DNA from 3 places in the Arthrobacter sp. 24S4-2 genome. Region 1 is predicted to be linked to each of the others. Evidence: riboswitches for the same ligand, from Rfam matches in the RefSeq annotation. Region 1 holds a riboswitch; each other region holds the start of a gene.
The links. Region 1 has a riboswitch for cyclic di-AMP ahead of FCN77_RS04440 (M23 family metallopeptidase). Riboswitches for the same ligand answer to the same signal wherever they lie in the genome.
Positions count from the first base shown of each region.

Region 2: linked by a shared signal. The riboswitch ahead of FCN77_RS15375 (NlpC/P60 family protein) and the one ahead of FCN77_RS04440 (M23 family metallopeptidase) in region 1 are both predicted to bind cyclic di-AMP.
Region 3: linked by a shared signal. The riboswitch ahead of FCN77_RS03805 (hypothetical protein) and the one ahead of FCN77_RS04440 (M23 family metallopeptidase) in region 1 are both predicted to bind cyclic di-AMP.

Region 1 is NZ_CP040018.1:934,811-941,096, reverse strand. Features, by position in the region: gene FCN77_RS04455 (HNH endonuclease) at 1-15, opposite strand, end outside; gene FCN77_RS04450 (NlpC/P60 family protein) at 239-988, opposite strand; gene FCN77_RS04445 (C40 family peptidase) at 1,145-1,765, opposite strand; cyclic di-AMP (ydaO/yuaA leader) riboswitch at 1,887-2,080, opposite strand; gene FCN77_RS04440 (M23 family metallopeptidase) at 2,195-3,019, opposite strand; cyclic di-AMP (ydaO/yuaA leader) riboswitch at 3,023-3,265, opposite strand; gene FCN77_RS04435 (metal-dependent transcriptional regulator) at 3,375-4,070, opposite strand; gene serC (phosphoserine transaminase) at 4,428-5,558, shown strand; gene FCN77_RS04425 (MFS transporter) at 5,581-6,286, opposite strand, start outside.
Region 2 is NZ_CP040018.1:3,317,230-3,323,515, forward strand. Features, by position in the region: gene FCN77_RS15355 (DUF5129 domain-containing protein) at 1-44, shown strand, start outside; gene FCN77_RS15360 (DUF1918 domain-containing protein) at 62-256, opposite strand; gene FCN77_RS15365 (hypothetical protein) at 449-1,054, shown strand; gene FCN77_RS15370 (metal-dependent transcriptional regulator) at 1,075-1,749, opposite strand; gene FCN77_RS15375 (NlpC/P60 family protein) at 1,982-2,764, opposite strand; cyclic di-AMP (ydaO/yuaA leader) riboswitch at 2,767-2,965, opposite strand; gene FCN77_RS27750 (polysaccharide deacetylase family protein) at 3,232-4,686, shown strand; gene FCN77_RS15385 (hypothetical protein) at 4,712-4,966, shown strand; gene FCN77_RS15390 (DNA alkylation repair protein) at 4,963-5,466, opposite strand; gene FCN77_RS15395 (ribonuclease Z) at 5,674-6,286, shown strand, end outside.
Region 3 is NZ_CP040018.1:788,750-795,035, forward strand. Features, by position in the region: gene FCN77_RS03795 (glycosyltransferase family 39 protein) at 1-492, opposite strand, end outside; gene FCN77_RS03800 (bifunctional glycosyltransferase family 2/GtrA family protein) at 489-2,021, opposite strand; gene FCN77_RS03805 (hypothetical protein) at 2,207-2,986, opposite strand; cyclic di-AMP (ydaO/yuaA leader) riboswitch at 2,986-3,161, opposite strand; gene FCN77_RS03810 (HAMP domain-containing sensor histidine kinase) at 3,390-4,925, opposite strand; gene FCN77_RS03815 (response regulator transcription factor) at 4,929-5,669, opposite strand; gene FCN77_RS03820 (hypothetical protein) at 5,916-6,286, shown strand, end outside.

The DNA of each region.
Region 1 (6,286 bases):
AACGAGAGTGCGCATGCACATACCTCTTCACGGCCGCACCCGTCAGGGGCTCGAGGGCCGGCTGCCCTCTGCTTGTCCGGGCTATGGATCGACAACACAAGAGTAAACACTCAAGTGCCCGTTCGCCGAATCCGGCCGCTGCCATATGCCACGTGTCGGCAAGAATTCATGTCCTCGAAACGCAGAAGAACCCCTGCCGAAGGGCAGGGGTTCCTCATGCAAGCGTTAGCCGGAAGCTTTAGCCGCCGACGCGGATGAAGACCGGGCCGGAGCCGACGTTGACGCTGAACAGGGCGGTGGTTCCGCCGTTCCAGCCACCGTGGACTGCCTGGCCGTTGCCTACGTAAACAGCGATGTGGGCCATGCCCATGCCGCCGTTCTCGTAGTAAGCGAGGTCACCCGGCTGTGCCTCGGCGGCGCTCACGGTGCGGCCCAGGGAGAGGTAGCCTGCCGGCCAGCCGTGGTAGTTGATGCCAACTGCCGCAAGGGCGTTCGTGGCCAGGGCGGTGCAGTCCTGGGAAACACCCAGCTGGGCGTAAGCGGCTGCGGCGATCGCGGCACCGTTTCCGCTGGCAGCAGCGGGCGCTGCCGGAGCGTCTACGGTAGCGGACACCGCGGCAACAGGAGCGGCTGCCGGGGCAGCTTCCTGAACCTCGACAACCGGCTTCGGGGCCTCGACGGCCGGGGCCGGGGAGGTGGAAACAGCCGGCTTCTCGTAAGAGATGGCGATGCTGGAGGCGGCCGAGATGTTGGCCGGAGCGGAAGACTGGACTTCCAAGGTGGAGGCGGACGTAGCTTCGCGCTGAACGTTGGTGTCGGCAGCGTTGGCTGCGATACCGCTCGTCAGGACCAGGCCGGAAGCAGCAGCGATAACCGCAGCCTGACGACCCATGCCACCGGCGTTGTCGCCGACAGCCTTGGCAATGACAGCAAGCGAGTTGGTTTTTGTAACCTCGGCGCGGTGCCGTGCGATCGCACGTGTAGTCATTATTTCTCTCTTTCGTTTTCCTCAGACTGCGTGGCAGGCCGCGGTTTTTGGACGCTCCGGCATCTTGGGGGTAAGCCGGAACGGCCCGAACGGGTGATTTAGCGAAGTGCGCGTGCAGCACTGAAAACACGCGCTGTTGAGCGGTAAGGGCGTGTTTTAGCGAAGCGTGTAGAACGCGGACGTGCCCGTGGCGGACACAGCGTGCAGGAGGGTGCCCTGCGACGGGTTCAGCGCGCTGATCATCATGCCGTTGCCGACGTAGATGCCAACGTGGGCGCCGCCGTTTTGCATGACCAGATCGCCCGGCGCCGGGGTGGCGGTGGGCTTCATGGCGGTCCATGCATTGGTGCGGGGGATGCTGATGCCGGCCTGGGCGTAAACCCACTGCGTGAAGCCGGAGCAGTCCCAGCCGCTGGGAGTGGTGCCGCCCCAGACGTAGGGGCTGCCGATGCCGGTGTAGGCGATGGCAGCGAGACCTGAGGCTGCAGCGGAAGAAACCGCGTCGGCAAGCTTGCCGGCCTTGGATTCCCCGTCAGCTTCAGTGGCGGTCTGGCTGGCATCTGAACCGGTGGACTGTGCCCGCAGTTCAACCTTGGGCGCAGCCTTCGTGGTCACTGCCGGACGCTCGAAGGAAACAGTCGCTGTCGGTTCCGCAGTAACGGCCAGCTGGGCTGACTGTGAACCGGACTCCGTGGAAGCGGAGACACCCAGGTTGGTGTCCGCGGCATTTGCCGGCAGCCCAACACTGAGGATCAGTCCGGACGCAGCTGCAATCACAGCCGCCTGGCGACCTACGGTCCCGGCGTTAGCAGTAACGGCCCTGGACACGGAGTTCAACGGGTTCGTTCGAACCGTTTGCGCGCGGTGGCGCGCAGAGTTGTGGCGTGTAGACACGAAGGTAGCCTCTCCCAATGCCTACGAGGTGAGCTGTCGGATTCGGATGGGAGTCACCCGGCCGCTCGGCTTCCTGGGAAGCTTTGCGACTTAACCCCAAGGTCTTCTTGCGAAGACCAAAATTGGTTCCCCCGCCTCTGCCAGACGATGTCATGCGAACGGACCTTGAGCGGTGGCAGAGTTAGGCAATCCACTCAAGAGCGCCAACTTCGGAAAAGTTGGCGTGCTTTAGACGGTACAGGAATTCAGCGCGAATGTCACATTCAGGTCACGGCATGTCACAGGAATGCGAGAGTGTTCCATCGGTTTGGATCAGAGCCAGCCGAGGGGATCAACGACGTCGCCGTTGACCATCACCTCAAAGTGAAGGTGGCAGCCGGTGGAGGCGCCCGTCGTCCCACTGAGGGCTATGACGTCGCCGCGGCTGACCTTCTGGCCGACCTGGACGCTTGACGACGAGAGGTGGTTGTACGTGGTTTCCAGGCCGTTGCCGTGGTCAATCACCACACGGTTGCCGCCGCCGTAGGCGTGCCAGCCGGAGAAGGTTACAGTGCCGCTGGCGGCAGCCATGACGCTTGTCCCGCACTGGGCCGCATAGTCCTGGCCGCGGTGGAATTCACCGGCACCGCCGGTGATCGGGCTGACCCGGAACCCGAAGGGCGAGGCCGTTACCAGGTGCTCCAGCGGAGCCCCGAGGCTGCCGGCCGATGCTGCCCGGGTAATGGTGCCAACGGACTGCGCACTGAGCAGCTGCTTGAGTTTGCCGTCGGGATCGCCTTTGGTGGCAACGGACGTCCGGTTGAAGTCGATTTTGGCGCCGGCAGCAGCGGAAACCTCAGGCTGAGCCGCGAAAGAGGCGGCAGCGGCGTTCTTACCGGTGTCGGCCGTGCTCATCATGGGCCCGGTGGACGGGACGGTCACAGTGAGGACCAGCCCGGTGGCGGCCAAGGCAATGCCGGCCTTCTGACCAACGCCACTCGCGGACGCGAAGTCCGTGACCTGGTTGAAGAGGCTCTTGCGCCGGCGCGCATCACGGTGTGCGTCGCGGGGCCTGACCGTCATGACGGCTTCGGCCACTGGGTACTCCGAAGCGGGACCTGACGCCCTGCGGCGGCCCCTGACGGTCTGCGTGGTCAAGAAATATCCTCTCTGAAGAGCCTGCGGAGTTAGCTGTCGGATTCGGGTCAGAGAGTTCAAAGACCCGGTCCGCCATTGCAAGGCATCCGGCACAGGGGTATCCCTTGGGAATCCTTCGTCGGAGATGCCTTGCCGCTGACGGACTTCACCCCAAGGCCGTCTTTCAACGGCCGGTTGTGGTTCCCCGCCCCTGCCAGGAGGTGTTTCGTACGCTGATCCGCTGGCAGAGCTCGGCTTCGGATCAGGTAACGCTTTAGTATCGGCGCTAGTTCTCAACTATAGGTGATTAATCAGCGCGGTAATAATTCCGTTATCTGCGTCTCAGTGACTTATAGGTGGTCCTATAAGGTGCCGGTTAGCGGACCGTAACAAATACGTGGGCCGCAACTTCCGGCGGCAGCTCCAGGGCGCCTTCGATCTCGGGCACGCGGACCGAGATGTACTCCCCGACCCGTTCCAGTGCGAGCGAGGCGCCGGGCCTGATCCCGCCTTCATCGAGCTGGACCAGAAGCTCCGGTTCAACCTGGATCGGTTCGGCCAGGCGGCTGACCGTGACGCGCGAATCGGCTCCGTATCCGGCCATGGCGTCCAGGAGGTTCACTACCCCGTCCGTGAGCAGGGGAGCCGGCTGGCCGCCAAGCGCGGCGAGTCCCGGAATGGGGTTGCCGTACGGGGATACCGTGGGGTGGTCCAGCAGTTCGAAAATGCGCCGTTCCACGCGCTCGCTCATCACGTGCTCCCAGCGGCACGCTTCATCGTGGACATAGGCCCAGTCGAGGCCAATGACGTCAGCCAACAGGCGCTCGGCGAGCCGGTGCTTGCGCATAACCTCGGTGGCCCGTTTCCGGCCCGTTTCAGTGAGCTCAAGGTGCCGGTCGCCGGAAACAACCACCAGGCCGTCACGTTCCATCCGGCCGATGGTCTGCGAAACGGTGGGCCCGGAGTGGCGCAGCCGTTCGGCTATCCGGGCGCGGAGAGCCACGATGTTCTCTTCCTCAAGCTCCAAGATTGTCCGAAGATACATCTCCGTGGTGTCGATCAGATCCGTCATCCAGCTCAGCTCCTCGAGCACAGTCCTTGCGTCAGTCCCACCGTACCGCGCGGAGGCGTTCCCCACTGCTCCACGCGAAGTGGAGCCGAATCCCCGAAACAGACCGGGAACAGCCTCCGGCATCAGTCCGGCCGCCATCGCGGCCCGCTGTAGGTCGAACCAGCTTAGCCTATTTTGAATTACTCCGGATAATCTCCGGCGGCTGTCCTGAGCTGCCGCCAGGTGTCTCAATGACTGGACTATGACGGCGGCCGTTCCCTCCCCCGCGGGCGCGTCAGGCAGAATATAGGGGATTCCCTGCAGGCACCCCGTGAACTGCCGGGCCTCCGACGTCCACGCCGAAAAATTGGAGCCATTGTGAGCGACACCAGCATCACTATCCCCGCCAACCTCCTGCCCAAGGACGGACGGTTCGGCGCCGGGCCCTCGAAGGTCCGCCCCGAGCAGATCGAAGCCCTGTCCGCAGCGTCGGCCACGCTGCTCGGCACTTCCCACCGCCAGGCCCCGGTCAAGAACCTGGTGGGATCCGTCCGCAACGGCCTCAGCGAGTTCTTCCGCGCCCCGGAGGGCTACGAAGTCATCCTTGGTGTGGGCGGCTCCACGGCGTTCTGGGATGTGGCCAGCTTTGGCCTGGTGGAGAAGAAGGCGCAGCACCTCTCCTTCGGCGAGTTCGGCTCCAAGTTCGCGTCCGCGACCAACAAGGCACCGTTCCTGGACGCGTCCTCCATCATCAAGTCCGAGCCCGGCACCCGGCCCGCCGCCCAGGCGGAAGCGGGCGTGGACGTCTACGCCTGGCCGCAGAACGAAACCTCCACCGGCGTGGCCGCCCCGGTCAAGCGTGTTGCCGGGGCTGATGACGGATCGCTGGTCCTGGTGGATGCCACGTCCGCCGCCGGCGGCCTGGATGTGGATGTCTCAGAAGCAGACGTTTACTACTTTGCGCCGCAGAAGAACTTCGCGTCCGACGGCGGCCTCTGGCTGGGCCTGTTCTCCCCTGCCGCCCTGGAGCGTGCTGCCCGGATCAAGGAAAGCGGCCGGTGGATCCCGGACTTCCTGGACCTGCAGACTGCCATCGACAACTCCCGGTTGAACCAGACGTACAACACCCCGGCGCTGGCTACCTTGGTGACCCTGGACGCCCAGGTGCAGTGGCTGAACGCCAACGGCGGCCTCGACTTTGCAGCGGCCCGCACGGCCGATTCCGCAGGACGCATCTACTCCTGGGCAGAGGCCTCCGATTACGCCACGCCGTTCGTGGCCAAGGCCGAAGACCGTTCCAACGTGATCGCCACCATTGACTTCGATGACTCGATTGATGCCGCCGCCATCGCCAAGGTCCTCCGCGCCAACGGGATTGTGGACACGGAGCCGTACCGCAAGCTGGGACGCAACCAGCTGCGCATCGCCACCTTCGTGGCGATCGAACCGGACGACGTCTCGGCCCTACTGGCCTGCATCGACTACGTAGTGGGCGAACTGCGGAAGTAGGCAGTCAGCTGGACATAACGCGTTAGCGTTCGACGGCGTCGTCCGGGCTTGGATCCCGGACGGCGCCGTCCTTTTTGCCTGCTGCAGCGTCTTTGCCCGCTGTACCGTCGTGGCCGGTCCAGCCGGACACCAGGCGGAAATAGCGCAGACCCCGGGCACGGCGGTTGAAGCCCAGCCTTAGCTGCTTGGCCCGGATGATCCATACCATGCCGATCAGCGCGGCCAGAAGCCCGGACACCGCCGCCACGGCCATGGACCAGCGGGGCCCGGCAACATTGGCCACCCAGCCCACCAGCGGCGCCCCGATGGGGGTTCCGCCCATGAAGATGGCCATGTACAGAGCCATCACGCGCCCGCGCATCACGGGATCCGTAGTGGTCTGGACGTACCCGTTGGCGCTGGTCATCATGGTGATGGCAAACAGGCCTACCGGAACAAGGGCCACGCCGAACCAGAAGTAGCTGGGCGCCAGGGCTGCCAACCCGGAAGTGACGCCAAACGCTCCGGCGGCCCCGAAAATTATCCGCAGCCGGGGTTTGCTTCGTCCGGCCGACAGCAGCGCTCCGGCCACGGAACCGATGGCCATGATGGAGTTCATCAGCCCGAAGGCGCCGGCGTCCAGTCCGAATTCAGTGCCGACCATGGCCGCGATGAACAGTACGAAGTTCAGTCCGAGGGTGCCCACGATGAATACGGCCACGAGCACCACAATGATGTCCGGGCGGAAC
Region 2 (6,286 bases), 2.4 Mb from region 1:
GCGGCGGCAGCTTCTCCGGGTCCGGGAGTTCGTCTGGCTTTTAGATGTTCCAGGGACCGGATCAGTGCGGCGGCTGGATTCTGTCAACGATGAAATCCCCGCCGGGAATGACGGTGGTTTCATGGCCGTCGTCGAAACGCACCACATACGGCGGCGCTCCGTCGGCCCCGTGGACCTCAATGATCTGTCCGTGCCGGTCCGACGATTCGACCGTCTTGCCCCGGATCGTGATCCGGTCACCCTGGGCTGCCTTCATGGCAATCACCTCCAAGAACCAGAGTACGAGTCTCAGGGCGGCGATAACAGGGCCGTTGCGAAGGAACAATTGGTGCCGGCCGGGAGCGTTGTTTTCGCGGCGGCACTCGCATCTGGCGCTTGGGGGCCGCTTGGCAGCAGTATTGGGATATTACTGATCTTGACCTTGGCACGGGACCGAGGGGGCACCGCTATGGCGGACGAAAAACCAGCGAACTGGTGGGCTACGCTGCCCGGCTTGCTGACCGCCGCCGCCGCGGTGATCACCGCGGTGACCGGGCTGCTGCTTGGCCTGGGGCAACTCGGGGTGTTCGACGGCGGGCGGCCCGCCGCCACGGCGAGCGGACAGCCCTCGCCAAACAGCACCGCCCCGCCAAGCGGCACCTCCCAACCAAGTGGCCCGGCGCCAGCAAGCGGCCCCGCCTCGGGACCAGGCGGCGCTTCGGGGTGGACCGTAAGCCTCCCGGCGGAACGGAAATACCGGTCCGCAGACGTGGAATACGAAATCCTCGCCGCCTCGGTCCGTCCCGATGTGGCCGGAAAGGTGGCACTGACTTTCTCGGTCCGGTGCACCAACCACGGCCGGTACGACCTCAACTTCTGGGATTCGACGTTCAGGCTGAATGCCGGCGGCATCAGTCTTTCCCCCGAGTCCGGCCTGAACGAACTGGTCGGCGGCGATTCAAGCAAGTCAGGCGACGTCAGGTTTGCCGTTCCGGCGGACACCCGGGATTCGGTCCTCCGGATCAAATTCGCGCAGGGCGAAAGCACCGTCCAGATCTCGATCTCGCCACCCTGACATTCGGTGCTGGCCTTGGGCTAGACCGCCACCACCCAGATGGCATCCGAGGCGGATGGCCCCAGGTCGACGTCGCGGGCCGGTCCGAGCAGCCGTACGGTGGTCACGTCCGCATAGGGCCGGTGCACCCTGACCGTGAGCCTTGTATCGGGCACGAGGCCCAGTTCAGTGAAGTAGCGCAGCATCTGCGGATCCGCATCGGAAATACGGGTGATGGCCAAAGTGCCCCCGGCAGCAACCGCGGAGAGCTGCGTGCCTTCGGGCAGGTGCGGCCTGCCGTCAGGCGAAGGGATCGGGTCACCGTGGGGATCCCGCGTGGGGTGCCCCAACTTTTGGTCCAGGCGCTCCATCAGCTTGTCTGAAACAGCGTGTTCCAGAATCTCAGCCTCATCGTGGACCTCATCCCAGCCATAGCCCAGACCTTCCACCAGAAACGTTTCCAGGAGCCTGTGCCGGCGGACCATGGCCACGGCATGCTCACGGCCCGCCTCAGTCAGCTCGATGCTCCCGTACGGGGCGTGCGTTACCAGTCCCTGCCGCGCCAGCTTCTTGATTCCGTCCGAAACGGTGGACGGCCGGACTCCCAGCCGCTCGGCCATCACCCCGACGGTCATAGGGGTGGCGGACCACTCCGTGGCCGACCAGATCAGCTTCAGGTAGTCCTGGGCAGCGGAGGACAAATCGGAGACCGGCATGACATCCACGGTAGCAAGCCCAAGCCGCATGTTAGGCCTAACGAACAATGAGGTTGGATTGGTGAATAGACAGGGATCGGCAGGCCGACAAAACTTTCGGAGGCGCCGGCCGGTGAAACGCGAAAGGCCGGTGACCGGCCGCCCCCAAGGCAGCTGATCACCGGCCTTCAGCCGCGGGTTCCCGCCCGTCGGTCAGGACGGGGCCAGGACACTAAGTTTCCCGCGCGGACGCCTACGCTCCGGCGCGGACGAAGGTGACGCCGCCTGTGGCCGTCAGCCAGGACAGGGGGTGCGTCACCGTGGCGTTGGAGCCGTTCATGCCGCCGCTGATGACCTGGCCGTCACCGATGTAGATCCCCACATGGCCGGACTGCACCACCAGGTCGCCCGGCTGAGGTTCGCCGACGACCTTGCCGTAGTTCAAGAACTGCGACGGCCCCAGATCGCCCACCGGAATTCCTGCTGCGCCCAGGGCCTTTTCCACCATGGCGGTGCAGTCCTGCGTGATGCCCAGCTGCGCATACGCCGCCGAGACCATGGCGGCATTGACGCCGCCGGCAGCGGGAGCCGGCGCGGGGGCGGGCACAGCCCCCTGCACCTGGACGGAGACTGCCGGAGCAGCTGGCGCGGGTGCAGCCGCCTGCACGGAGACTGCCGGGTTGGCGGGCGCGGTTGCTTGTGCCGGTGCGGACTCCTCGACGGGTGCCGGAGTGGAGGTGACTTCCGGCCGCTCGAAGCTGATCCGGACGTGGGAATCCGCACTGAGCGGCGCACCCACCTGGGCCTTGGCATCAAGTGCTGAAGCCGGAGCCGAATCGCGTTCCGCGGGGGCTTCGGCGGCCTGCGCAGCCATCCCGCTGGAAAGGACAAGACCCGACGCCGCGGCAATCACCGCAGCCTGGCGGCCCACCCTGCGCCGGCCTGACCCGGGGGTGGCTCCCCGACCGAAAGTGGATCCTGGGCGCCCCGCCGGGGCTGACAACTGATGGTTGGCGGGCGATTTGCGTGAAGACATAAAGAACCTCTCCCGATGCCTGCGAGGTTAGCTGTCGGATTCGGATGGGAGGCACCCGGCCGCAGCGGCTCCCGCGTGCGCGGAAATCGTGCGGCTTCACCCCGTGGACCCGCGCGAAGCACGGATCAAAGTGGTTTCCCCGTCCCTGCCGGCTGGTTGTGATCGGATCCCGGTCGGCGGCAGGGTTAGGCAGTCCTCCCGGAAGCGCCCGTATCGGAGATAACAGGCACCGTTCCACCGTACGTGCGCGACTACGCGATGTCACATTCAGGTAACGCCAGCGGACGGGCGCAGGCCGAAATGCAGGTAGTGAGGCGTTTGGTACTTGGATTCTCCGCCTGTCAAATGGAGTGTTTTGCATTGGCACCGCGGGGCGTAGTCTACGTGCATGTTCTTGCGGGGGGACTTACACGCTTGGAGGAATCATGCGCTGGTCCACCCACCCTGCCCGCAGCCAAGGACGGCATTTGGCGGACCCCCCGGAGCCTGCACCTGACCGCAAACACGGCCGGCGCTGGGCTGCCGTGGTGGGCGTGCTTCTGCTCGCGGCCAGCGCCATTGCTGTCGCCGCCGTCCCATCGAAAGCTGCCGGGCCCACGATCGTGAGCCTCACCTTCGACGACGGCATCGGCAGCCAGTTCGCCGCCGCGCAGGTGCTGAAAGCCCGCGGACTGGTGGGGACTTTTTTCATCACAACCTCCTTCATAGACGCGTCGGGGTTCCTTACCCAGGCGAATCTGAAGACGCTGGCCGCAGACGGCAACGAGATCGGCGGTCACACCGTCACTCATCCGGACCTGACTACGCTCACCGCCGCCGCCGCGCGCGCCGAGGTCTGTAACGGCAAGACGACGCTGGAAGGCTGGGGCTACCAGGTCAGCAACTTTGCGTACCCGTTCGCTGCAGAGAATGCGACTGCCCAGTCTGCCGTCCGGGACTGCGGCTTCGCCAGTGCCCGTGGACTGGGCGACCTGCGCTCGCCGGCCAGCTGCGCCGCATGCCCCGTTGCGGAGTCGCTGCCGCCGGCAAATCCGATGGTCACCAAGGCTCCGGACCAGGTGGACAGCACGTGGACACTGGCGGATCTTCAGGCCCGTGTGACGGATGCAGAGACCACCGGCGGATGGGTGCAGCTGACTTTCCATGAAATCAATGTGGGCACGGATCCGACACTGTCCATCACCCCCGTTCTCTTCGACTCGTTCGTCACCTGGCTGGCCGCACGGACCGCAAACGGGACGACGTCGGTCCGGACAGTGGCGCAGGCATTGGGCCAGTCCCCGGCTCCCTCACCGTCGCCGTCACCCTCACCGTCGCCGTCACCCTCTCCGTCGCCGTCGAGCCCGTTTGGCGATGTTCCCGCCAACGCACAGTTCTTCACGGAGATCAGCTGGCTTTCGGCACAGGGCATTTCCACCGGATGGCTTGAGGCGAACGGTACGCGCACCTACCGTCCGGTCCTGGCCGTCAACCGTGATGCCATGGCGGCCTTTATGTACCGGCTCGCCGGGAGCCCCGCGTTCACAGCGCCGGCCGTCTCCCCGTTCCGCGATGTGACGCCGCAGACGCAGTTCTACAAGGAAATCACCTGGCTGGCCGCCCAGGGCATTTCCACCGGCTGGGACGAAGGGAACGGCGTCAGATCGTACCGGCCCCTGCAGCCCGTGAACAGGGACGCAATGGCAGCGTTCATGTACCGCTATGCCGGAAGCCCCGCTTACACCGCCCCGGGGTCATCACCCTTCACGGATGTGGCACCACAAACCCAGTTCTACAAGGAGATCAACTGGCTCGCGTCAACAAACATCTCCACCGGCTGGGTCGAAAGCAACGGCACCACGACGTTCCGCCCGGTCCAGCCCGTCAACAGGGACGCCATGGCGGCCTTCATGTACCGCTACAACACCTCCTTTCCGCGGTAACAACACCCTGGAGCGGAACCCCTAGATGAAGAACTACTGCGTGGCCATTTGCCAGCTGAGCGATCAGCCGCAGGAGGATTTCGACGTCAATACGGAACTATTGATCCTTGAGGGCAGGGAGCTCCATGTTGCAACGTGGGATGCCGAGCCGCGGGACGGGGGCTTCGACGATTTGGTCCTCAATGACCGCGTCAGTGCCCTCGGGTTCATGGTGGTCACCGACTGGGCGTTCCTGGAAGGCAAGGCGTACGCGGTGGTGGAACGGCGGGCCGGCGGCTAGCGCCGCTGGTGCCGCGGGCCGTCCGGCCGCGAAAGCCAGGCAGCGCGCCGCAGCGACGCGTTGGGGTCGTGCGCCCAGCGGTCCAGGACAGCTTCCGCCCGTAACCGGGGCTGCCCTTCGAGGGCGGCGATCAGCGGGGCAACGACGTCGACGGCAAGCGGGTGCACCAGCTCAGCCAGCCCCGACTCCCGCACAAAGCCCTCGATCCGGGTCAGGTCGGAGTTGCTGAGCAGGGCAACGCGGGACTGCAGCAGCACCACCGCAGCCAGGCGGCGCTCAAAGACGGGCACGGCCCAGAGCTCAGTGCTGAGGGCAGTGATGTCATCATGGGCGAGGTCCCGGTGACGGCGCAGCATGTCCCGGACGGTCCCGCGCACCGCCCCCACAGAAGCGCCGTAGTACTCGAGCCCGGTGCCCAGCCGCGCCTGGGCCTCTTCCGCCCGCAGCCACGATCCCTCGCGCTGCAGCGAGGCATCCACGAAGTCACAGGCATCGGTCACCCGACTATTCTGTCCCAACGGGGCAAGGTCGACCTGCAGGTGCGTTGCCGGCGAGCGCAGGTGCGGGCGCCCTAACCGGATAGCGAGAAGCCGCCGCGGACAAACCGGCCCCTGAAGGAATCCGCACGGTGACGTGTATCCAGGGACATGAGATCCTGCCCGGAGGAACAACCTGCGACCACGGCCATCCCGCGGGATGATTGGGGCATGCGTGAATTGGTTGTCCTCGGTACCGCCTCACAGGTGCCGACGAGGAAGCGGAACCACAACGGCTACCTGCTACTTTGGGACGGTGAAGGCCTGCTCTTCGATCCCGGCGAGGGCACGCAGCGGCAGATGATCCACGCCCGCGCCGCCGCCAGCCGGATCACGCGGATCTGCCTGACGCATGTCCACGGCGACCACTGCTTCGGTCTTCCCGGCGTGCTGTCGCGCATGGCGCTGGATGGGGTGCCGCATCCGGTGCACCTGCACTTTCCGGCTTCCGGCGGGGAGGTGGTCCGGGCTCTCGTCTCCGTCGCCTCCCCCGGCCTTGACCTGCGGCTTCACCCGCACGGCTCTGCCGGGCTGATCGCACCGGGCCTGGCGGTAAGGCCCCTTCGGCACCGGATCGAGACCTACGGCTACCGGCTTGTCGAGCCGGACGGCCGCACCCTCCTGTCTGACCGGCTCGCGGCCGCCGGGATCACGGGGCCGGACATTGCGCGGCTGCAGCAGGAGGGAAGGCTGGGAAGTGTCCGTTTGGATGATGTAAGCGTTCCGCGGCGCGGGCAGAGTTTCGCCTTCGTCATGGATACGGCGCCATGCACCGGCGCCGAGG
Region 3 (6,286 bases), 150 kb from region 1:
CGCCAGGGCGCCGCCGGCAAGGAGGCCCGCCGCGGGGCCGGACACACGCTTGACGGCCAGGTATAGAAGCCCGACGGCGGCGACTCCCATGAGTGCCTGCGGCACCAGCATGCTCAGCGCGGAGAAGCCGAAGATCCGCCCGGACAGGGCCGGGATCCAGAGTGCTGCCGGAGGCTTGTCCACCGTGATCGCATTGCCGGCGTCAAGGGAGCCAAACAGCAGTGCGGTCCAGTCCTTGGTGCCGGCCTGTATCGCGGCGGCATAGAAGGAGTTGGCATACCCTGTGGCTTGCAGGTTCCACAGGTACAGGGCACCGGTGAGCACCAGCAGCAGCGCCGCCGATGGCCTCACCCAGCGCGCCTGGTTTCCGAAGAGCAGCCGGCGTGCGCGGTCTCCGGAGCCGTATTGCCGGAGGGTTCTGCGCGCGATGACGCCTGACCGCGCCTGTTGGCTCTCTGTCGTCTGGGCAGGGGAAGCAGCGGTGGCGGTCATGACTGTGCCGTTTCTGTGTTGGCCGCGTTGACGGCGGGATCTTCGGGGGCGTTGGTCGTGGCCGCGCCTGGGGCTGCAACCCCGGCTTCGGCCCCGGTGGGCGAGTCCCCGGTGGGCGAGTCCCCGGTGGGCGAGGCCCCGGATTGCGGGGCCTCGGACGGCGACGCCGCAGGCGGCGCGGCCGTACGGCCGTGCCGGAAGACCCAAAGGCGGAACAGCAGGAACTTCAGGGCGGTGGCGGCCAGGTTCGCCGCTGTCACCGTGGCGATCTCCAGCCACCGCTCCGGTGCGGTCGCTGAACTGCCGTGCACCAGCGCCAGCGCCCCTGAGGTCAGTGCCAGCCCGATGCCGAACACAATCAGGCCTTCGAAGTGGTGGCGGGCAACGCCGGCGCCGCCCTGGATGCCGAACGTGAAGCGGCGGTTGGCGGCCGTGTTGGCCACAGCCGTGACCAGGAGTGCCACGAAGTTGGCCAGCTGCGGATCCATCACACTCCGGCACAGCAGGAAGATGAACGCGTAGGCCACCGTGGAAACCGCGCCGATCGCGCCGAACCGGACCAGCTGGCCGAACAGGCTGGCGCTCCGGCTTCTTTCCTGGCTGCGGGAGGCCGCGGGCACCGGCCCCCGGGCCAGGGCTGCCCGGAGCTCGGGCACGGGAATGCGCCCGGAAACCAGGTCCTTACTGAGGCGGGCCATGCCGCGCAGGTCAGCGAGGGCGGTCTGCACGATGTCCACACTGGAATTGGGGTCGTCGGTCCAGTCCACCGGGACCTCATGGACGCGGAGTCCGCATTTCTCTGCCAGCACCAGCAGCTCGGTGTCAAAGAACCAGGCGTTGTCCAGGGTGTGCGGAAGGATCTGTTGGGCAACGTCCGCGCGGATGGCCTTGAAACCACATTGCGCGTCGCTGAAATGGGCGCCCATGAGTGAATGCAGCAGGAAGTTGTAGCCGCGGGAAATGAACTCCCGCTTGGGTCCGCGGATCACCCGGGAACTGCGCGTCAGCCGTGTTCCGATCGCCAGGTCCGAATGCCCGGAGATCAGCGGTGCGAGCAGGGGGCCCAATGCGGCGAGGTCGGTGGACAGGTCCACGTCCATGTAGGCCAGCACGGGTGACGGGGACGCCAGCCATACCCTGCGCAGGGCGTTGCCCCGGCCTTTCTCCGCCAGGTGGATCACTGTCACCTCGCGCAGCTCCCGGGCCACCCGCTCGGCGGCCTGAAGCGTGGAGTCTGTGCTGGCGTTGTCGGCCACGGTGATCCGGAACGTGTGCGGAAATGTGTTGCTGAGGCAGGCGTGCAGACGCCGCAGGCACTGCTCCAGGTCCCGTTCCTCGTTGTACACCGGGATGGTCACGTCCAGAACGGGGGCGGCCGTCCCGGCCCGGGCTGCCATCCTCGTATCGATGGGGGACCGGCGGGTACTTCCCGCCGCAAACAACGCCGGCGGGATGCCTGTTGCGGCGTGAGCTTCGGCCACTGCTGGCGGTTGCTGCAGGGTTCCTGTGGCTTGGTCTGTGAGCGTCATGATTCAAGAGTGACGCCGGCTCATATGAGGGATTTAGGCCCAAGCTGTGCAGGGGCTGTGGAACTTGGGTTACCCGGCCAACGCCCGGCCAGCGCCCTGCCGGAACCCTGCCGGAAACGCCGAATGGCCCCGAATCACGTGGATTCGAGGCCCTCGGTTGCCAACAGAGCGGGAATGCGCCCCGCTTAGTACCAGTTGTTGGCGAGGTGGAAGTCCAGGGCGCCACAGGGGGAGCCGTAACGCTCCTTGACGTAGTTCAGGCCCCAGTTGATCTGGGTGCGGAAGTTGGTCAGGTAGTCCCCGCCCGCGCTCGCCATTTTTTCGGCCGGCAGCGACTGGACGATGCCGTACGCGCCGCTGCTGGCGTTCGTGGCCGTTGTCTTCCAGTCGGATTCCTTGGTCCACAGCGCGTTGAGGCACTGCATCTGGTCCGCGGCCCAGCCGTAGCCGCCAAGCTGGGAGGCCGCGTACTCCTGTGCGCCGGCGGGATCGTCAACCGCAACCGGCGGGGCAGGGGCCGGGGCAGGTTCCGCGGCCGGCGCAGGAGCAGGAGCCGCAGCAGGTGCCGGTGCCGGTGCTTCATGTGCCTTTTCAGCGGCCGGCTTGTCGGCTGACTGCGGCGCCACTGTGACGGAGGACGGGGCGGGCATGGCGGAGACCAGCACCTTTTCGAACGCGAGCTTGGACTCGACGTCGGAGGTGGCAGCGGTACTTCCGGCCGACGCTGCGGCGGTCACGGAGGAAACAGGCTCGGAAGCCTGGCCGGCGGCGCCGACACCGATGAGCACGGCGCACGCGGTGGCCACCACCGCCGCCCGCTTGCCGGAGCCTTGCAGGCCTGCGGCAATCCGGGACAGCGGGGACGTTGTTTTGGCTGATGCGGCGCGGTGGCGCGAACGTTTAACGGGCGCCGCGGACTCCCGTGAAGCGCGCGCTGGACGTACTTCTGGCGTGGATTTAGTCATGATTGCCTCTCGATGCCGGCGGAGTTAGCTGTCGGGTTCGGATGAGGTCATCCGGCCGCACGGAACTTCACGTGTCGGCTTCACCCCAAGGGCGGCTGATGCAGAATGCCCGGAGACCTGGGTCCCCCGCCTCTGCCTGATCAGGAGGAAATCCGGGAAGCGGCAGAGTTTGGCGTCCATCCCGGTATGCGGCCGGAACGGTGGCCGCACTCCAAAAACCGTACAGGAGGTCGGAGCTTAAGTCACATTTGGATAACGGAGATCACAACGGCGGCGCGTTGACTTGCGTCCAGCGCACAGGAACGTCGCGAAGCGGAACCGCAGAATCAGTGCCGAACAAGGAACGGTCCGGCCGGTGCTGTTGGGCACCGGCCGGACCGTGGGTCAAAACTGCGTCAGGAGCTTAGGCCACGGACCGTTCACCGGGAAGCCGGAGTGCGAACTCGGTGCGGCCAGGGCGGGACGTGACCTCGACAGTGCCGCCGTGGGCTTCCATGATCGACTGCACGATCGACAGGCCCAGCCCGCTGGTCCCTTCCGCGGCCGCCGCTCCCGCGGCGGCAGTACCGGATGCTGAGCCTTCCGGGCCGGTGCGTGCTGCGTCCGCCCGGGCAAAACGGGCAAAAACCCTGCCCACGAATTCGGGCGGGATCCCCCCGCCGTTGTCCGTCACGGTCACCACGGCACTGCCGTCAGCGGAACGCATGACGCCCGTGACCACAGTGGTCCCGGGACCGGTGTGCTTGCGGGCGTTGGAGAGGAGGTTGGCCAGCACCTGGTGCAGCTGCTTGGAATCGCCGCGGACAACCACCGGCTCCTCGGGCAGTTCCAGCTGCCAGATGCGGTCCGGCGCCATGACTTTCTCATCGCTGACGGTTTCCACCACCAGCTGGGTCAGGTCCACATCGCTGAGCTTGAGGGGCTGGCCTTCGTCCAGCCGGGCCAGCAGCAGGAGATCCTCCACCAGGGTGGTCATGCGTTCGGACTGGCTCTGCACCCGCGCCAGCGATTTCTTGCCGTCCGGTGTGAAGTCCTCGGTCATCCGCATGAGTTCGGTATAGCCGCGGATGGCGGTGAGCGGCGTGCGCAGTTCATGTGAGGCGTCCGCCACGAACTGGCGGACCTTGGTCTCGCTCTGCTGCCGGGCCTCGAGCGCCTTGGACACGTTGTCCAGCATGAGGTTGAGTGCATGGCCCACGCTGCCCACTTCAGTTCCGGGATGGGCGTTCGACGGCGGTACGCGCACTGCGAGAGCCACTTCACCGGCGTCGAGCGGCAGTTTCGAAACCTGCGTGGCGACTTCCGAGAGCTGCTCCAGCGGCTTCATGGTGCGGCGGATGAGCACGGTGCCGGCCAGACCGATGAGCACCAGCCCGCCGAACGACACAACCACCATGGTCCACACCAGTGAATTGAGGGTGTTCTGTTTTGCGGCGAGGGGAAGCCCGGTAACGATCACGTCGCCGTAGGGCGCCTCAACGGCCACCAGGCGGTAGGAACCGGTGGACAGGGTGCGGTCCACCGGATTTCCGTCATGGCGGAGGTCCAGGAGGATCTGGTCGTCTTCCGGGGACAGCGATGCCGGGGTTGCGTCGTTGGCGAGGAACCCGGCGCTGCTGACGTTGCCATTGTTGATGCGGGCTATGAGGGTTCCGATGCCTTGGCCCCTGCCCTCCAGCGGGTCCGGCCCGGGGCCGTTCGGATTGCCGAGCCGTGGCCGCCCTGCCTCGCTCGAGAGCCTTGATGCTTGGCCCAGGCGCTCGTCGAGCTGACGGGTCAGGAAGGAGTCCATGGACGCGTAGCTGAACAGGCCGATGGCGCCGCAGATGGCCACGAGCAGGGCCATCGCCACAAGCACCAGCCGGGTGCGCAGGTGCCAGGTTGAGGGATCCAGCCAGCGGCGGCCGTCCTTGCGGATTTCGCCGGAAAGTGTGGGCACCGCTCAATCCGCCGGTTTGATGACGTAGCCCGCGCCGCGGACTGTGTGGATCATGGGCGGGTGCGTGGCATCCACCTTCTTGCGCAGGTAGGAGATGTACAGCTCCACGATGTTTGCCTGGCCGCCGAAGTCGTAGTCCCACACGCGGTCCAGGATCTGTGCCTTGCTGACCACGCGCTTGGGGTTCTCCATCAGGTAGCGGAGGAGCTCGAACTGGGTGGCTGTCAGCTGCAGTTCTTCGCCGGCACGGGTCACCTCCCTGGTGTCCACGTTGAGGACGAGGTCGCCCACCACCAGCTCGGCGGTGTCCATGGCGGCCACACCGGAACGCTGGACCAGCCGGTGCAGGCGCAGGAGCACTTCCTCCATGCTGAACGGTTTGGTCACGTAGTCGTCCCCGCCGGCCGCGAGGCCCAGAATACGGTCCTGGACGGCATCCTTGGCCGTCAGGAAGAGCGCCGGTACTTCCGGCGCGAAGGCGCGGATCCTGCTGAGCAGCTCTACGCCGTCGAACCCTGGCAGCATCACGTCCAGCACCAGGACGTCGGGGCGGAAGTCCCTGGCGAGTTTCACGGCCGCCGGGCCGTCCCCGGCGACGGCAACGGACCAGCCTGCCATCCGCAGCCCCATGCTCATGAGCTCGGAGAGGCTTGGTTCGTCGTCAACCACCAGGGCGCGGATGGGGGAGCCGTCCGGGTGGGTGAGCTGGGGAAGGTTGTTAGTCATGGAGTGCGAAGTGGCCATGGTACAACTCTCCGATCTGCGGTTTAGCCGGCGCTATGGGGATCCTGTGGGCCGGCTGTGAATCCCAGCCTAGCGAGCTGGACGCCCGGCGGGCCTACCTCCGGCGGTTCGGCGTGGGTTTCCTTCCCGGCCGGCCGGTTCCAGCGCGGCGAGCTCACAGGCGGCCCTGTTGCCCCGCACAGCCCATGCACAGGAACGGTTCGGAGTCTGGAGTGGACAGAGTCACCCCGCTCAAAGGAGTACGCGATGAATAGCGACAACAACCGGCCGGTTCCCCCAAACCCCGAAGGCACGCCCGAAGGCCAGCAACCCCCGGCAAATGCCGGATGGGGAGCGCCGCCGTCGGCCAATGCCCCTGAACCGCAGCCGACAGACCCCCTGGCGACGCACAACTTGCCGGCGGCGGGGTGGGGGTCAACCCGTCCCTCCGGCGGCTGGGGCGCACCGGCCTCCGCTGGATCATTCCCTGCTGGGTCGTTTTCCGCGAAAGGGCCGGACGGTCGTTCAAAGCCCTGGACCAGGAAGCGTGGACTGGTAGTGGCCGGTGCCGCGGCAGTTCTCGCCGGCGGGGCCGGTGTGGGAGTTTACGCCTTGACGTCGGGCGCCGCAGCAGCGGA